3 regions of the Streptomyces sp. NPDC091279 genome follow, and region 3 is predicted to be linked to each of the others. Evidence: riboswitches for the same ligand, from Rfam matches in the RefSeq annotation. Region 3 holds a riboswitch; each other region holds the start of a gene.
What was found. Region 3 has a riboswitch for cyclic di-AMP ahead of ACIQOU_RS26990 (peptidoglycan DD-metalloendopeptidase family protein). Riboswitches for the same ligand answer to the same signal wherever they lie in the genome.
Positions count from the first base shown of each region.

Region 1: another riboswitch for cyclic di-AMP. It lies ahead of ACIQOU_RS34550 (M23 family metallopeptidase); the one in region 3 lies ahead of ACIQOU_RS26990 (peptidoglycan DD-metalloendopeptidase family protein).
Region 2: another riboswitch for cyclic di-AMP. It lies ahead of ACIQOU_RS22215 (NlpC/P60 family protein); the one in region 3 lies ahead of ACIQOU_RS26990 (peptidoglycan DD-metalloendopeptidase family protein).

Region 1 is NZ_JBIVVA010000019.1:103,332-107,914, reverse strand. It holds gene ACIQOU_RS34565 (GNAT family N-acetyltransferase) at 1-404, opposite strand, end outside; gene ACIQOU_RS34560 (HPr family phosphocarrier protein) at 603-884, shown strand; gene ACIQOU_RS34555 (GntR family transcriptional regulator) at 1,137-1,829, opposite strand; gene ACIQOU_RS34550 (M23 family metallopeptidase) at 2,019-2,801, opposite strand; cyclic di-AMP (ydaO/yuaA leader) riboswitch at 2,814-2,975, opposite strand; gene ACIQOU_RS34545 (M16 family metallopeptidase) at 3,218-4,583, opposite strand, start outside.
Region 2 is NZ_JBIVVA010000008.1:347,244-351,826, forward strand. It holds gene ACIQOU_RS22205 (hypothetical protein) at 1-274, shown strand, start outside; gene ACIQOU_RS22210 (tellurite resistance/C4-dicarboxylate transporter family protein) at 252-1,259, opposite strand; gene ACIQOU_RS22215 (NlpC/P60 family protein) at 1,448-2,623, opposite strand; cyclic di-AMP (ydaO/yuaA leader) riboswitch at 2,632-2,788, opposite strand; gene pcrA (DNA helicase PcrA) at 3,061-4,583, shown strand, end outside.
Region 3 is NZ_JBIVVA010000011.1:149,873-154,455, forward strand. It holds gene ACIQOU_RS26985 (alpha-galactosidase) at 1-1,200, shown strand, start outside; cyclic di-AMP (ydaO/yuaA leader) riboswitch at 1,527-1,688, shown strand; gene ACIQOU_RS26990 (peptidoglycan DD-metalloendopeptidase family protein) at 1,693-2,685, shown strand; gene ACIQOU_RS26995 (DUF6250 domain-containing protein) at 2,832-3,542, shown strand; gene ACIQOU_RS27000 (SGNH/GDSL hydrolase family protein) at 3,730-4,515, shown strand.

The DNA of each region.
Region 1 (4,583 bases), on a different contig from region 3:
ATGTGCTCCAGGAGGGCGGAGGCGACGCCGCGTCCCTGGTGGGCGTCCTGGACCAGGAAGGCGACCTCGGCCTCGTCGGAGGGCCCGGAGGCGGCCATGCCGTCGGCGTCGATGCGGTCGTAGCGTACGGTGGCGATGAACTCGCCGCCGATGGTGGCCGCGAGTCCCACCCGGTCCACGAAGTCGTGGTGCGTGAAGCGGTGGACGTCCTTGGCGGACAGGCGAGGGTAGGGCGCGAAGAAGCGGTAGTACTTCGACTCGTCCGAGACCTGCTCGTAGAAGCTGACCAGGCGATCGGCGTCATCGACGGTGATCGGCCGGATGCGCGCGGTACCACCGTCGCGCAGCACCACGTCGGCCTCCCAGTGAGCGGGGTACTCGTGCCGGTCCGACGCGGTCTGCATGGGCCCCAGAGTACGGCTCGCGTCTGACAACGGCGCGAGGCAGAGTCTGTGGAGAACGCGCGAGGACGGGAGCACCGGACGGCGGGCCGAGGCCGCGGCCCGACGACCGGTTCCGGGGCGGACACGGGTCCGTTCCGGGCTTCTTCACGTGTGGGAAACTGGTCTAGACAACCCTGAGAAACTGAAGGGCAGCATCACATGGCTGAGCGCCGCGTCAACGTCGGCTGGGCCGAGGGCCTCCACGCCCGTCCCGCCTCCATCTTCGTCCGGGCCGCCACGGCCGCCGGTGTCCCGATGACGATCGCCAAGGCCGACGGCAACCCCGTCAACGCGGCCTCCATGCTGGCCGTCCTGGGTCTGGGCGCCCAGGGGGGCGAGGAAGTCGTCCTGGCCTCCGACGCCGAGGGCGCGGACGCCGCGCTGGACCGGCTGGCCAAGCTGGTCGCCGAGGGCCTGGAGGAGCTGCCCGAGACGGTCTGAGCGCCTCGCGCACCACGCCGGAGCCGCGTCGCCCTTTCCGGGCGGCGCGGCTTCGCCGTTCCCGGGCGGCGGGCGTGCATCGGACAGCGTGCGGGAATCGGACAGCGTGCGTGGAATTCGCCGTCGCCGCGATCCGGAATCACCGATCGCGGGCATACGTGGGGCGCGTCGCCACAATTGCCGACGCGCGTGAATTCAGGCAGCGGAAAGGAACGTCCACCGAATTGCACTTCTTTGTATACGGCGCCCGTGTTAATGACGCAGGCCCGACATGTTTACGGGAGGTTGCGAGTTCCTCACACGATCGGCGCGGTCGGGGCCGCCGAAACGCAGCCGGTGGCCCGCGGTCGAGCGCTCGGTGTGCAGGGCGGTGATCGCCCGCGCGCGCTCGGCGTCACCGCGGGTCACCGCGTCCACGATCGCGCCGTGCTCGGCCCAGGACTCGGCGGGGCTGAGCGGCGCGTCCACCGCGTACATCCAGGCGATCTTGTGGCGCAGCTGGGTGAGCATCGAGGTCAGGGCGGGGCTGCCGGCGGCCTGGGCGAGGGTCTCGTGGAACCAGCCGCCCAGTGAGCGCAGATCCTCGCTGTTGCCCCTCCTGGCGCGCTCCTGACCCAGCCTGACCAGGCCGCGCAACACCTTGAGGTGGGCCTCGGTGCGCCGCTGGGCGGCCCGGGAGGCGCCGAGCGGCTCCAGGAGCAGGCGCATCTCCAGCAGGTCGGCGGCCTCCTGCTCGGTCGGTTCGGCCACGCACGCGCCCGCGTGCCGACGGGTTACGACGAAGCCCTCCGCCTCCAGGGTGCGCAGCGCCTCGCGCACGGGGACGCGGGAGACGCCGTAGCGGCGGGCGAGGAGTTCTTCGGTGAGCCGGCTGCCGCGCTCGTAGGCACCGGCGACGATGTCGTCCCGGATCGCCGTGCACACCGAATGCGCCGGAATACGCATGACAGCCTCCGCATTAATCCCCGTGAAACGTCGCCGATTGACGCGTGTTCATTGACTCTATGGCAATGAGCGAGAATTTCCGATGGCGGACCGGAATCCATGGATATTTTTTGGACAGCGGGGCGTGGGAAACGAGGAAAACCCCGGCTCACAGGGAACCGGGGTTTCACACGAGGCGCTGGGGTGCCGTCAGACGCTCACACCGTGGGCGCGGAGGTAGGCGACCGGGTCGATGTCGGAGCCGTACTCGGGGCTGGTCCTGGCCTCGAAGTGGAGGTGCGGGCCCGTGACGTTGCCGGTGGCGCCGGAGAGGCCGATCTGCTGGCCCGGGGTGACCGTCTGGCCCGCGGAGACGCCGATGGACGACAGGTGGCCGTACTGGGTGTACGTGCCGTCGTTCATCTTGATGACGATCTGGTTGCCGTAGGCGCCGCCCCAGCCGGTCTCGACGACGGTGCCGGAGCCGACCGCGTGCACGGAGGTACCGCTCGCGGCGTGGAAGTCGACGCCGGTGTGGCTGCCGGAGGACCACAGGGAGCTGCCGGCCTGGTAGCCGGTGGAGACGTAGGAACCGCTGATCGGCAGCACGAAGGCGTTGAGGCGGGCGCGCTCGGCGTCGCGGGCGGCACGCTCCTTGGCCTCGTGCTCGGCCTTGGCCTTCGCCTCGGCCTTCTTGCGCGCGGCCTCCTGGGCGGCCTCCTTGCGGGCGGCCTGTTCGGCGGCCTGCTTCTGCGCGGCGGCCTGGGCGTCGATCCTGTCGGCGACCCGGTCCCCGAGGGTGACGACGGGGGTGAGACCGGTCTGCTCGACGGCGTTCTCGGTGAAGCCGACGTTCTCGGCGGCGAGCGCCGGGGCGGCCAGGGTGCCGACGACGCCGGTGGTGGCGAGGGCCGCGATGCCGGCCGCGCGGGCGGTGGTGCGCTGCGTGCGGGTGGGCCGGCGGTGCTTCCCGGTGGCGCAGTTGAACGCCATGTGGTGGCTGGTCCTTTCCTTCCCTCTCGCCTACCGGGTTAGCTGACGGGTTCGGAGCAGGAAGGTCTCCTACGGACCCCCTCGACCAGCGCGGGCGTCCGATTCACCCCAGGGACTGCGTGGGTCCCCGGCTCCCCTGGCTCGCGCCGTGGGGGGACTCGGCGATGACTGCCCGGTGCCGCGGGATGCGGCGCGGTGCCTGACGGACAGCCGGGGAGACGCTAAGCGGGCCGCCGTTCGATCCTCAAACGGATCACTGTTTTTGTAGCGCATCCCACAGGGCAGACGGGCAGCCTCTCCCTCAATTCGGACACTCCGCGGCCATGTCGGGGACACCGGAAGGCCCCGGCGACGTCTCCGTCACCGGGGCCTGTCCTGACGACTCCTCAACGTCGTTCCCGCGCGCGGGTGCCCGGCTACTCCGCGGCGACGACGGTGACGTCGCCGATGCCGAGGGCCTCGACGGGCTCCTTGATGGCGGCGGCGTCCCCGACGAGGATCGTGACCAGACGGTCCACCGGGAAGGCGCTGACGACGGCCGCGGTGGCCTCCACGGTGCCGGTGGCGGCCAACTGCCGGTACAGCGTGGCCTGGTGATCGTCCGGCAGATGCTGCTCGACCTGGTCGGCCAGGGTGCCCGCGACGGCCGCGGCGGTCTCGTACTTGAGCGGCGCCACGCCGACCAGGAACTGCACGGCGGCGTCCCGCTCGGCGTCCGTCAGCCCCTCCTGCGCGACTCCGCGGACCACCTTCCAGAGGTCGTCGAGGGCCGGTCCGGTGTTCGGCGTGTCGACGGAGCCGCTGATGCCGAGCATCGCGATCCCGGTGCCGTCCGGCGCCGAGCGCAGCACCTGGGTGAACGCCCGCACGCCGTAGGTGTAGCCCTTCTCCTCGCGCAGGACGCGGTCCAGGCGGGAGGTGAGGGTGCCGCCGAGGCAGTAGGTGCCGACCACCTGGGCCGGCCACACCCGGTCGTGCCGGTCGGCGCCGACGCGGCCGATCAGCAGCTGTGTCTGGACGGCTCCGGGGCGGTCGACGATGACGACGCGTCCCCGGTCGTCGGCGGTCACCGGGGGCATCTTCCGGGCCTCGGCGGGGGCGCCCGTCCAGGCGCCCAGGGTGTCGCCGAGCAGGGTGTCGAGGTCGATGCCGGTGAGGTCGCCGACGACGACCGCGGTGGCCGTCGCGGGGCGGACGTTGCTCTCGTAGAAGGCGCGGACGGCCGCCGAGTCGATGGCGCGCACCGACTCCTCGGTGCCCTGGCGGGGCCGGGACATGCGCGAGGTCTGCGGGAACAGCTCCTTGGAGAGTTCCTTGGCGGCCCGGCGGGACGGGTTGGCCGTCTCGTGCGGGATCTCGTCGAGCCGGTTGTCGACCAGCCGTTCGATCTCGCTGTCGGCGAACGCGGGCGCCCTGAGCGCGTCGGCGAGCAGTCCGAGGGCCCGCTCCAGGCGGGACGCCGGCACCTCCAGGGCGATGCGGACACCGGGGTGGTCGGCGTGCGCGTCCAAGGTGGCGCCGCAGCGCTCCAGTTCGGCCGCGAACTCCTCGGCGGAGTGCTTGTCGGTGCCCTCGGAGAAGGCCCGCGCCATGATCGTGGCGACGCCTTCGAGGCCGGTCGGCTCGGCGTCCAGGGGCGCGTCCAGGCCCACTTCGACGGCGACGACCTGCTGGCCCGGGCGGTGGCAGCGCAGGATCGTCAGGCCGTTGTCGAGGGTGGCCCGCTCGGGTGCCGGGAAGGCCCAGACCTTGGGCTCGCCGCCCTGCGGCTGGGGGTGGAAG
Region 2 (4,583 bases), on a different contig from region 3:
GAAGGCGATGGGCCGGGGCACCGCGCGTTTCGTGCCCGCCATGCTGCACGGCGCGCTGACGATGCTGGTCACCGGCGCGCTCCTGGTCGGCCTCAACCAGGCCGACGACCACCACGTCAACACCCTCAAGATCGGTGTGAAGCTGGCCCTGCTCATCGTGATCCTGGGCCTCGTCTACGTGAAGCGCGACGACGAGAAGGTCGACAAGAACCTGTTCGGCCTGGTGGGCCTGCTCACCACGGTGAACATCTTCATCGCCGTGCTGTGGACCTGATCCCCGCCCGGCCGCCCGCACAGCGGCGCGCCGCACCCACGGCGACGGCGAGCCACCCCGCCACCGCGATCCACAGCAGCACCTGCCCCGGCCCCCTGAGCCACGGGAGGCGCGCGGCGGACCCGACGGCCAGCGTGGCCGCCGCCGTCATGCCCAGCGGGAACACGGTCGCCCAGCGGAGCACGTCGTAGCGCGGCCGGGGGCGGACCGCCTCCGCGACGGCGAGAACGACGTACCAGGCGCCGGCGAGCACCAGCAGCGCGACGGTGACCGCGCGCAGGACGCCGCGATCGTCGTCGTTCCACAGGTGGAGGCGTGTGTCGTCGGCGGCGAGCAGGGTCGAGCCGGCCAGCGCGGAGATGGCGAGCGCGCCGCCCGCCACCCACTGGTCACCGGCGCCCTCGAACAGTTGTCGTAGGTCGAAACAGGCCAGCGCGACGCAGTAGAGGACCAGGCCGCCCCAGAACAGCACCAGAGCGGTGTACGCGAGCCACGCCGCCGTCTGCGCCCCGGCGAGCGTGCCGGACAGCGCGGCGAGCCCCTGCGTCGCCACGCAGGCCAGGAACACCCCGCCGGACATCCCGCGCCGCCGCCAGTGCCGTACGACGTCGATCAGCAGCGCCGGCCACAGGGCGGCGGCCAGCGCCAGCAGCGCGTCGGCGAGGAGATGCCGGCCCAGGTCGGAGAAGCGGGTGCCGAGAACGGCGGTCGCCGCGACGGCCGTCAGGGCCCCCGGCACCCGGGCCGCCGCCATCCATCGCGCCCGGTCCCACAGCAGCCCCGTGACGAAGCGCGCGGCCAGCACCAGCCACGCCCCGCACGCGAGCACCAGGGCGATCAGCGACAGCACCTCGTGCCCCGTCAGCCGCAGCCCCACCGACAGGATGCCCGTCGCCAGCACGGCGGCCCCGGCCTCCGGCGAACGGCGTGCCCACCACGCGCGCGGGGAGAGGGAGCCGGACGCGGGACCGTGAGGGGCGGACATGGGCCGATGCTAGGGAGCACCCGGCGCGGCGGTCGCGGGGCACGCGCGGGCGGGCGGAAACGGTCGCGCAGGGCGGCGCGGGCGCACGGACACGGGCCGGGCATATGCCAAAACGGCCGTACGCGTGCGTGCCGCGACGGCGGGTGCCGTCGATGCCTACGCGCGCGTGCGGCCGGGTCGGTGTCGGCTCAGGCCGGGCGGACCACGCTGTGGATGATCGACTCGCCGCCGTAGTAGACGGACTCCTCGCGGACGTACGCGCCCGGCTTCGGGGCGTGGATCATCATGCCGTTGCCGATGTAGAGGCCCACGTGGGTGACGTCGTCGTAGAAGAAGATCAGGTCACCGGGGCGGGCGTCGGCGAGGGGGACGGTCGTTCCGGCGTTCACCTGGTCGTAGGTGGTGCGCGGGAGGGTGACGCCCGCGGCCTTCCAGGCGGCCTGCGTGAGGCCGGAGCAGTCGTAGGAGCCGGGTCCGGTGGCACCCCAGACATACGGCTTGCCGACCTGCGCGCGGGCGAACGCAAGCGCTTTCCCCGCCTTGACGGAGTACGCGTCGCCCGAGGCGGAGGAGGAGGAAGAGGCGGAAGGGGACGACGAGGCGGACGAGGATGACGAGGACGACGAGTCAGGGGTGTCCTGTCGGGCCGCCTGCTCCGCCTTCTGCTGCTTCGCGAGTTCGGCGGCCTTCTCGGCGGCGGCCTCCTGCTTCTTCCGCTCGATCTCCGCGAGCCGCGCCTTCTCCTCGGCGGTCAGCTTCGACAGCATCGCGCGCGCGGCGGAGAGTTTCTGCTGCACGGTGGCCTTGGCCGTGTGCAGGTCGCTCTGGGTCTCGGTGAGCGTCTCAAGGCTCCGGGTGGCCTCCTGGCGCTTCTTCATGGTCGCCGACTGCTCGGTGACGTAGTCGTCGACCGCGCCCTTCTGGCGGGAGGTCAGACGGCTCATCAGCTGGGTCTGGTCGAAGTAGTCCTGCGGCGTGTCGGAGAGCAGGAAGGTCGCCGTGTCCGGCGTCGAGGCCCCGGAACGGTACTGGGCCGCGGCGAAGGAACCCAGCTCCTCCCGCGCGGAGTTGAGCTTCTGGGTGCGCCGGGCGACGTCGTCGAGGAGCGTGTCGACGCGCTTGCGCTGCTTGGTGGTCCGCTCCTTGGCCGCGTTGTACTTCTCGGTCGCCGACTCGGCCTGCCGGTACAGGTCGTCGACCTTCTTCTCGACCTCCTCCAGGCTCGGCTTGCCGTCGGGGGCGGGGGCGGCGTCGGCCGTCTGGGACAGCAGGGCGACGGAGGTCAGGGCGGCCGTGGCGAGGGCGGGGGTGCGGATGCCTGCTGCGCGTGCTCCCGAGGGGCGCGACTTGCGGTGCGACGCCAAGAGTGGCGACTCCTTCCCATATCCGCCTACCGAGTCGGCTGTCGGGTTCGGGCGCGTGCTTCGGAAGGGTTGCCCTACGGTGCCCGTCCCGCGAGGGGAGGGCGGACCGATTCACCCCGGGATCGGTGTGGGTCCCCGGCTCCGGATGCGCGGCGGCGGCCCGGACTCGGCGGCGGCCGCGCGGCCCGGCGACGTTCGCCGGAGAGGGTCGTGCGGCCTTGCCGGAACGGTAGCCAACTCGTGTGGCCTCTGTGAAGGTTGATGGCCGATATGCCCGATACGTTTTCGTGACCTCGGGAAGGTGTGCGGGGGTCGGTCGCCGCACGTGAACGCCTGGTCACGGGCGGTCGCGGGTGGCGTGGCCGGACGTCCGTGCGCGGTGGATGTTCTCAGGGCGGGGGCGGGCTGTCAGTGGGGCCGCCTAGACTCGGAGAGCGATGAGCAGCCTCTTTGACGACAGCTTCCTGGCGAACCTCCAGACCCCCCGCGGGCACGACGAGGAACCCCCGCCACCACCCGAGGACGAGCACGCCCCGGAGTCGATTCCGGACGACCTGTTCGGCGGGAAGTTCGACGCGCCCCCGGACCGCGACACCCACTACCGCGACGGCGCCCCGCGTCCGGTCCTGGACGCCGCAGCCCTGGTCGACGGGTTGAACGACAACCAGAAGAAGGCCGTCGTCCACGCCGGGACCCCGCTGCTCATCGTGGCCGGAGCCGGTTCCGGCAAGACCCGGGTGCTCACCCACCGCATCGCCTACCTCCTGGCCGAGCGGAACGCGCACCCGGGCCAGATCCTCGCGATCACCTTCACCAACAAGGCCGCCGGTGAGATGAAGGAGCGCGTCGAGCAGCTCGTCGGACCGCGCGCGAACGCCATGTGGGTGATGACGTTCCACAGCGCGTGCGTGCGCATCCTGCGCCGGGAGAGCAAGAAGCTCGGCTTCACCTCGTCGTTCTCGATCTACGACGCCGCCGACTCCAAGCGCCTGATGGCCCTGGTCTGCCGCGACCTGGACCTGGACCCCAAGCGCTACCCGCCGAAGTCGTTCAGCGCCAAGATCTCCAACCTGAAGAACGAGCTGATCGACGAGGAGGACTTCGCCGCGCAGGCCGCCGACGGTTTCGAGAAGACCCTCGCGCAGGCCTACGCCATGTACCAGTCACGGCTGCGCGAGGCGAACGCCCTCGACTTCGACGACCTGATCATGACGACGGTCAACCTGCTGCGCGCCTTCCCCGACGTCGCCGAGCACTACCGCCGCCGTTTCCGGCACGTCCTCGTCGACGAGTACCAGGACACCAACCACGCCCAGTACGCGCTCGTGCGTGAGCTGGTCGGCAGCGCCGAGCGGCCCCTCGACGTGCCGCCGGTCCCGCTCGCCGAGCACGAACTGCCGCCCGCCGAACTGTGCGTCGTCGGCGACGCCGACCAGTCGATCTACGCCTTCCGGGGCGCGACGATCCGCAACATCCTCCAGTTCGAGGAGGACTACCCGGACGCGACGACGATCCTCCTGGAGCAGAACTACCGCTCCACCCAGACGATCCTCACCGCCGCCAACGCCGTCATCGAGCGCAACGAGTCCCGCCGCCCCAAGAACCTGTGGACCAACGCCGGTGCGGGCGCCCGCATCACCGGGTACGTCGCCGACACCGAGCACGACGAGGCGCAGTTCGTCGCCGAGGAGATAGACCGCCTCACCGACGCGGGCGACGCCAAGGCCGGGGACGTCGCCGTCTTCTACCGGACGAACGCCCAGTCGCGGGTCTTCGAGGAGATCTTCATCCGCGTCGGCCTGCCCTACAAGGTCGTCGGCGGCGTCCGCTTCTACGAGCGCAAGGAGGTCCGGGACGTCCTGGCCTACCTGCGGGTCCTCGCCAACCCGGAGGACTCCGTCCCGCTGCGCCGGATTCTGAACGTCCCCAAGCGCGGCATCGGCGACCGCGCGGAGGCGAT
Region 3 (4,583 bases):
GCCGACCGGGACCGGCCGGTGCTGTTCAACTCCTGGGAGGCCAGCTACTTCGACATCTCCGAGCAGCAGCAGGCCGCGCTGGCCCGGCGTGCGGCGGCCATCGGCATCGAGCTGTTCGTGGTGGACGACGGCTGGTTCGGCGCCCGCACCAGCGACCGGGCCGGGCTCGGTGACTGGACGCCCAATACCGACCGCTTCCCCGGCGGTCTCAAGCCGCTCGCCGACCAGGTGCACGCGCTCGGTATGCAGTTCGGCATCTGGGTCGAGCCGGAGATGGTCAACCCGGACAGCGACCTGTACCGCGCGCACCCCGACTGGGTGCAGTTCCAGCCCGGCCGCGCACGCACCGAGTTCCGCAACCAGCTGGTGCTGAACCTGGCCCGCGAGGACGTCCAGGAGTATCTCTGGGAGCGGCTCGACACCCTCCTGTCCAGTGCCCCCATCGACTACGTCAAGTGGGACTTCAACCGCTGCTTCACCGACGCGGGCTGGCCGGGTGAGCCCTACCCGCAGCGCCTGTGGGTCGACCATGTGAGCGCCCTGTACGCCCTGCTGGACCGGCTGCGCGAGGCCCACCCCGGTGTCGCCTTCGAGTCCTGCTCGGGCGGCGGCGGCCGGATCGACCTCGGGATCATGAGCCGCACCGACCAGGTGTGGACCTCCGACAACACCGACCCGCTGGACCGGCTCGCCATCCAGCACGGCTTCAGTCAGCTGCACCCCGCGCGCGTGATGGCCGCCTGGGTCACCGACAGCCCCAACACCCAGCTCAACGGCCGGGCCAGCTCGCTGCGTTTCCGGTTCGTGAGTGCCATGGCCGGGGTGCTCGGGGTCGGCGGCGACCTCACCGAGTGGAGCGAGGAGGAGCTGACCGAGGCCGCCGAGTGGGTGGACCTCTACAAGGAGATCCGGCCCGTCGTGCAGCGCGGCGACCTCTACCGGCTCCGGCCGCCGGGCGGCGGGCTGAGCGCCGTGCAGTATGTGCGCGGGGACGAGGCGGTGGTGCTGGCCTGGCTCCAGTCGCAGAGTTACGGCAATCCCGCACCGGCGCTGCGGCTGCGCGGGCTCGACCCGACGGCATCGTATGAATGCCGTGACACGGGTGAAGTCCACCGGGGTGCCGTGCTGCTGCATCACGGGCTGGCCACCGGGTTGCGTGGCGATCTCGACGCGAAGGTCATCCGGCTGCGCCGTATCTGAACCTTCTGTCCGTATTAACTCCCTCGTTTGCGCTTAGGCCCCCTTCATTCCAACTCGCTCTGGAATGAAGGGGGCTGGAGCAGCGTCACGTGAGGAGCGTCATAGTCGTGACCGAGGGTGGCTCGACATGTTCACGTAATGAGGGTGCTTTTCAAGGGAGTTCACCCCGAGCGTGGACCATTCCTTGCACGCAGGGTGACGGCGAATTTCAGTGCTGGATCACAGGAAACACATTCACAGGGAACCGCCGCTTGTTCTGTGGCGTCTTCGTCGCTTACGTTCGCCACCCATCCGGGCGGATGCCTAATCCTGCCGCCGACCGGAATCCGGACTACTCACTCGTACCCGGCAGGAGCGGGGGACCCACAGGCATCACCGCCTGTTCCGGTCTCCGGAACAGGCTTTGGGGTTAAGCCGCGCCGAAAAGCGCGGCCGGGCATCTCCAGCTCGCACCCGACAGCTCACCTCGCAGGCACCGGAGAGGAATGCGTCATGCCCGCGAAGGGTAAGCACCGCCGTCCGAAGCCCCCGCGCTTCAGTCGCTCGATAGCCGTCGCCGGAACCGGCGGGGCCGCTCTCGCCCTTCCGCTCATGGGGGCCGCCGGCGCCCACGCGGCGACCGCGCAATCCACCGCCCGGACGGTTTCCGAAAAGGCCGTCCAGGCCCTTCCGGCCGCCGCCGAGAAGTCGGCCGCGAAACAGCGGTCGACGGCCGACTCGGGCGTACGGACCTATGCGGTGCGTTCCGGTGACTGGCTCGCGAAGATCGCCGACGAGCAGCACGTCAGCGGTGGCTGGGAGCGGCTCTACTCCGACAATCGGCGGGCCGTCGGCGACAACCCCTCGTTGATCCACCCAGGGCTCAAGCTCACGATCGGCACGAAGGCCGCGGGGACCGGCGGAGAATCGGCGCCCTCGAAGCCGTCGCAGTCGTCGAAGCCGTCGGAATCGTCGAGTTCCTCGAACTCCTCGCATTCTTCGGGCTCTTCGGGCTCTTCCTCTTCCAGCTCCTCGAATTCCGCGAGTTCTTCCCAGACGTCCTCCGGGAAGAGCAGTGCGTCGACGAGCAGTTCCTCCGGCTTCACCCTGCCGGTCACCGGGGCCACCATCGGCACCCCGTACCACGCCTCCGGTTCCATGTGGTCGAGCGGTTACCACACCGGCGTCGACTTCATCGTCCCGACCGGCACCAGCGTCAAGGCCGTGGGCGCCGGCACCGTCGTCACGGCCGGCTGGGGCGGCGCGTACGGCAACCAGGTCGTCATCAAGCTCGCCGACGGCTACTACGCCCAGTACGCGCACCTCTCCGAACTGTCGGTGTCGGCCGGGCAGACCGTGACCGAGGGGCAGCAGGTCGGGCTCTCCGGCGCCACCGGCAACGTGACAGGACCGCACCTGCACTTCGAGATCCGCACCACCCCGGACTACGGCTCCGACGTGGACCCGGTCGCCTACCTCCGCACCAAGGGCGTCACGGTCGGCTGACCCCGGCCCCGCAGACCACCGGAGGCCGGACCCCGATCCCCGGGTCCGGCCTCCGGTGCGTCGGCCAACAGGCCGGTGTGTCCACGGTGTTGCGGCTCGATCCGCGGTGTCGACAGGGTCCGTGAGCACGGGGCAGAGTGATCTCCGTGACGACGACGCGCAGAACCTTCGGAGCCCTGGCCGCAGCGACCGCCGCGCTGGCCCTCGCCCCCGCGCCGGCCGCGAGCGCCACGCCCCGCCGGCACCGGGACCTGATCGCCCACGACGACTTCCGGCACGGACTCGGCAAGTGGGCGACCGAACTCCAGGACGGCGGCACGGTCACCGCGTCCCGAGGAGTGCTGGAGATCGACGTGCCGAGCGGCGCGACCGTATGGCTCCGCCGGCGGCTCACCGGCCCCTACGTCATCGAGTACACCGCCACGCCGGTCTCCGAGGGCGGGCCCAACGACCGGGTCTCCGACCTCAACAACTTCTGGAACGCCACCGACGTCCGTTCCCCGCACGACCTCTTCGCCACCCCGCGCGGCGGCGCCCTGGAGGAGTACGACCAGCTCACCACGTACTACTCCGGATACGGCGCCAACTACAACACCACGACCCGACTGCGCCGTTACGTCGGCCTTGCCGGGGTCCGGCCGCTGGTGCTCGACTACACCGAGCCGCTGCTCGTGGCGAACCGGCCGCACCAGGTCCGGATCGTCTCCGACGGCTCCACGGTCCGCTGGTGGAACAACGGGCGGCTGGTCTTCGACCACGCCGACCCGCAGCCGTACACCGACGGGCACTTCGCCTTCCGGACCACGTGGAGCCACTTCCGGGTCCGGGACTTCCGGGTGTGGCGGGCCGCCGGGTAACCGGAGGGGCGGCTTCAGCGAGGTTGCCGCCTCAACCACCCTGTGTGGGTTGTTATTCCTTCCTTGGCCAACACTTTAGGAGTGGTTCATCTCACCGTTCCTTGACCGCTTCCTACGGTCGCGTAGGCCTTATTCGAAGGTGAATCATGGCGGGGTGGCAGACGATTCGAAGAATGACAGCAGAGTAGTGATCGGGTCGTACGTTGCGGTGGGGGACAGCTTCACCGAAGGCGTCGGCGACCCCGGCCCCGACGGGGCGTTCGTCGGCTGGGCCGACCGGTTCGCGGTCCTGCTCGCCGATCGGCGCCCCGAGGGCGACTTCGCGTACACGAACCTCGCGGTACGCGGCAAACTTCTCGACCAGGTGATCGAGGACCAGGTGCCCAAGGTCCTTGAACTCGCCCCTGACCTGGTCTCCTTCTGTGCGGGTGGCAACGACATCATCCGGCCCGGCACCGATCCCGACGAGGTCGCGGAGCGGTTCGAGCGGGGGGTCGTGCGGCTGACGGAGGCGTGCGGGACGGTGATGGTGACCACCGGGTTCGACACCCGGGGGGTGCCCGTCCTCAAGCATCTGCGCGGCAAGATCGCCACGTACAACGGGCATGTGCGGGCCATCGCCGATCGGCACGGGTGCCCGGTGCTCGACCTGTGGTCCCTGCGGACCGTGCAGGATCGGCGGGCCTGGGACAACGACCGGCTGCATCTGTCCGCCGACGGGCACACGCGGGTTGCCCTGCGGGCGGGGCAGGTGCTCGGTGTCGAGGTGCCGGCCGATCCTGATCAGGCGTGGCCGCCGTTGCCTCCTCGCGGCACGTTGGAGGTGCGGCGGGATGATGTGCATTGGGCTCGGGAGTATCTCGTGCCGTGGATCGGGCGGCGGTTGCGGGGGGAGTCGTCCGGGGACCACGTGACGGCGAAGGGTGTCTTGTCGCCCGACGACATCAAGAACCGGATTGCTCCGGTGGCCTGAGCGTCCCTGCGGGGCGGGTGCGGTGTGGGGTGCGTTTGAGGGTGCGGGTGCGTGGTGGTTTTGCGCAG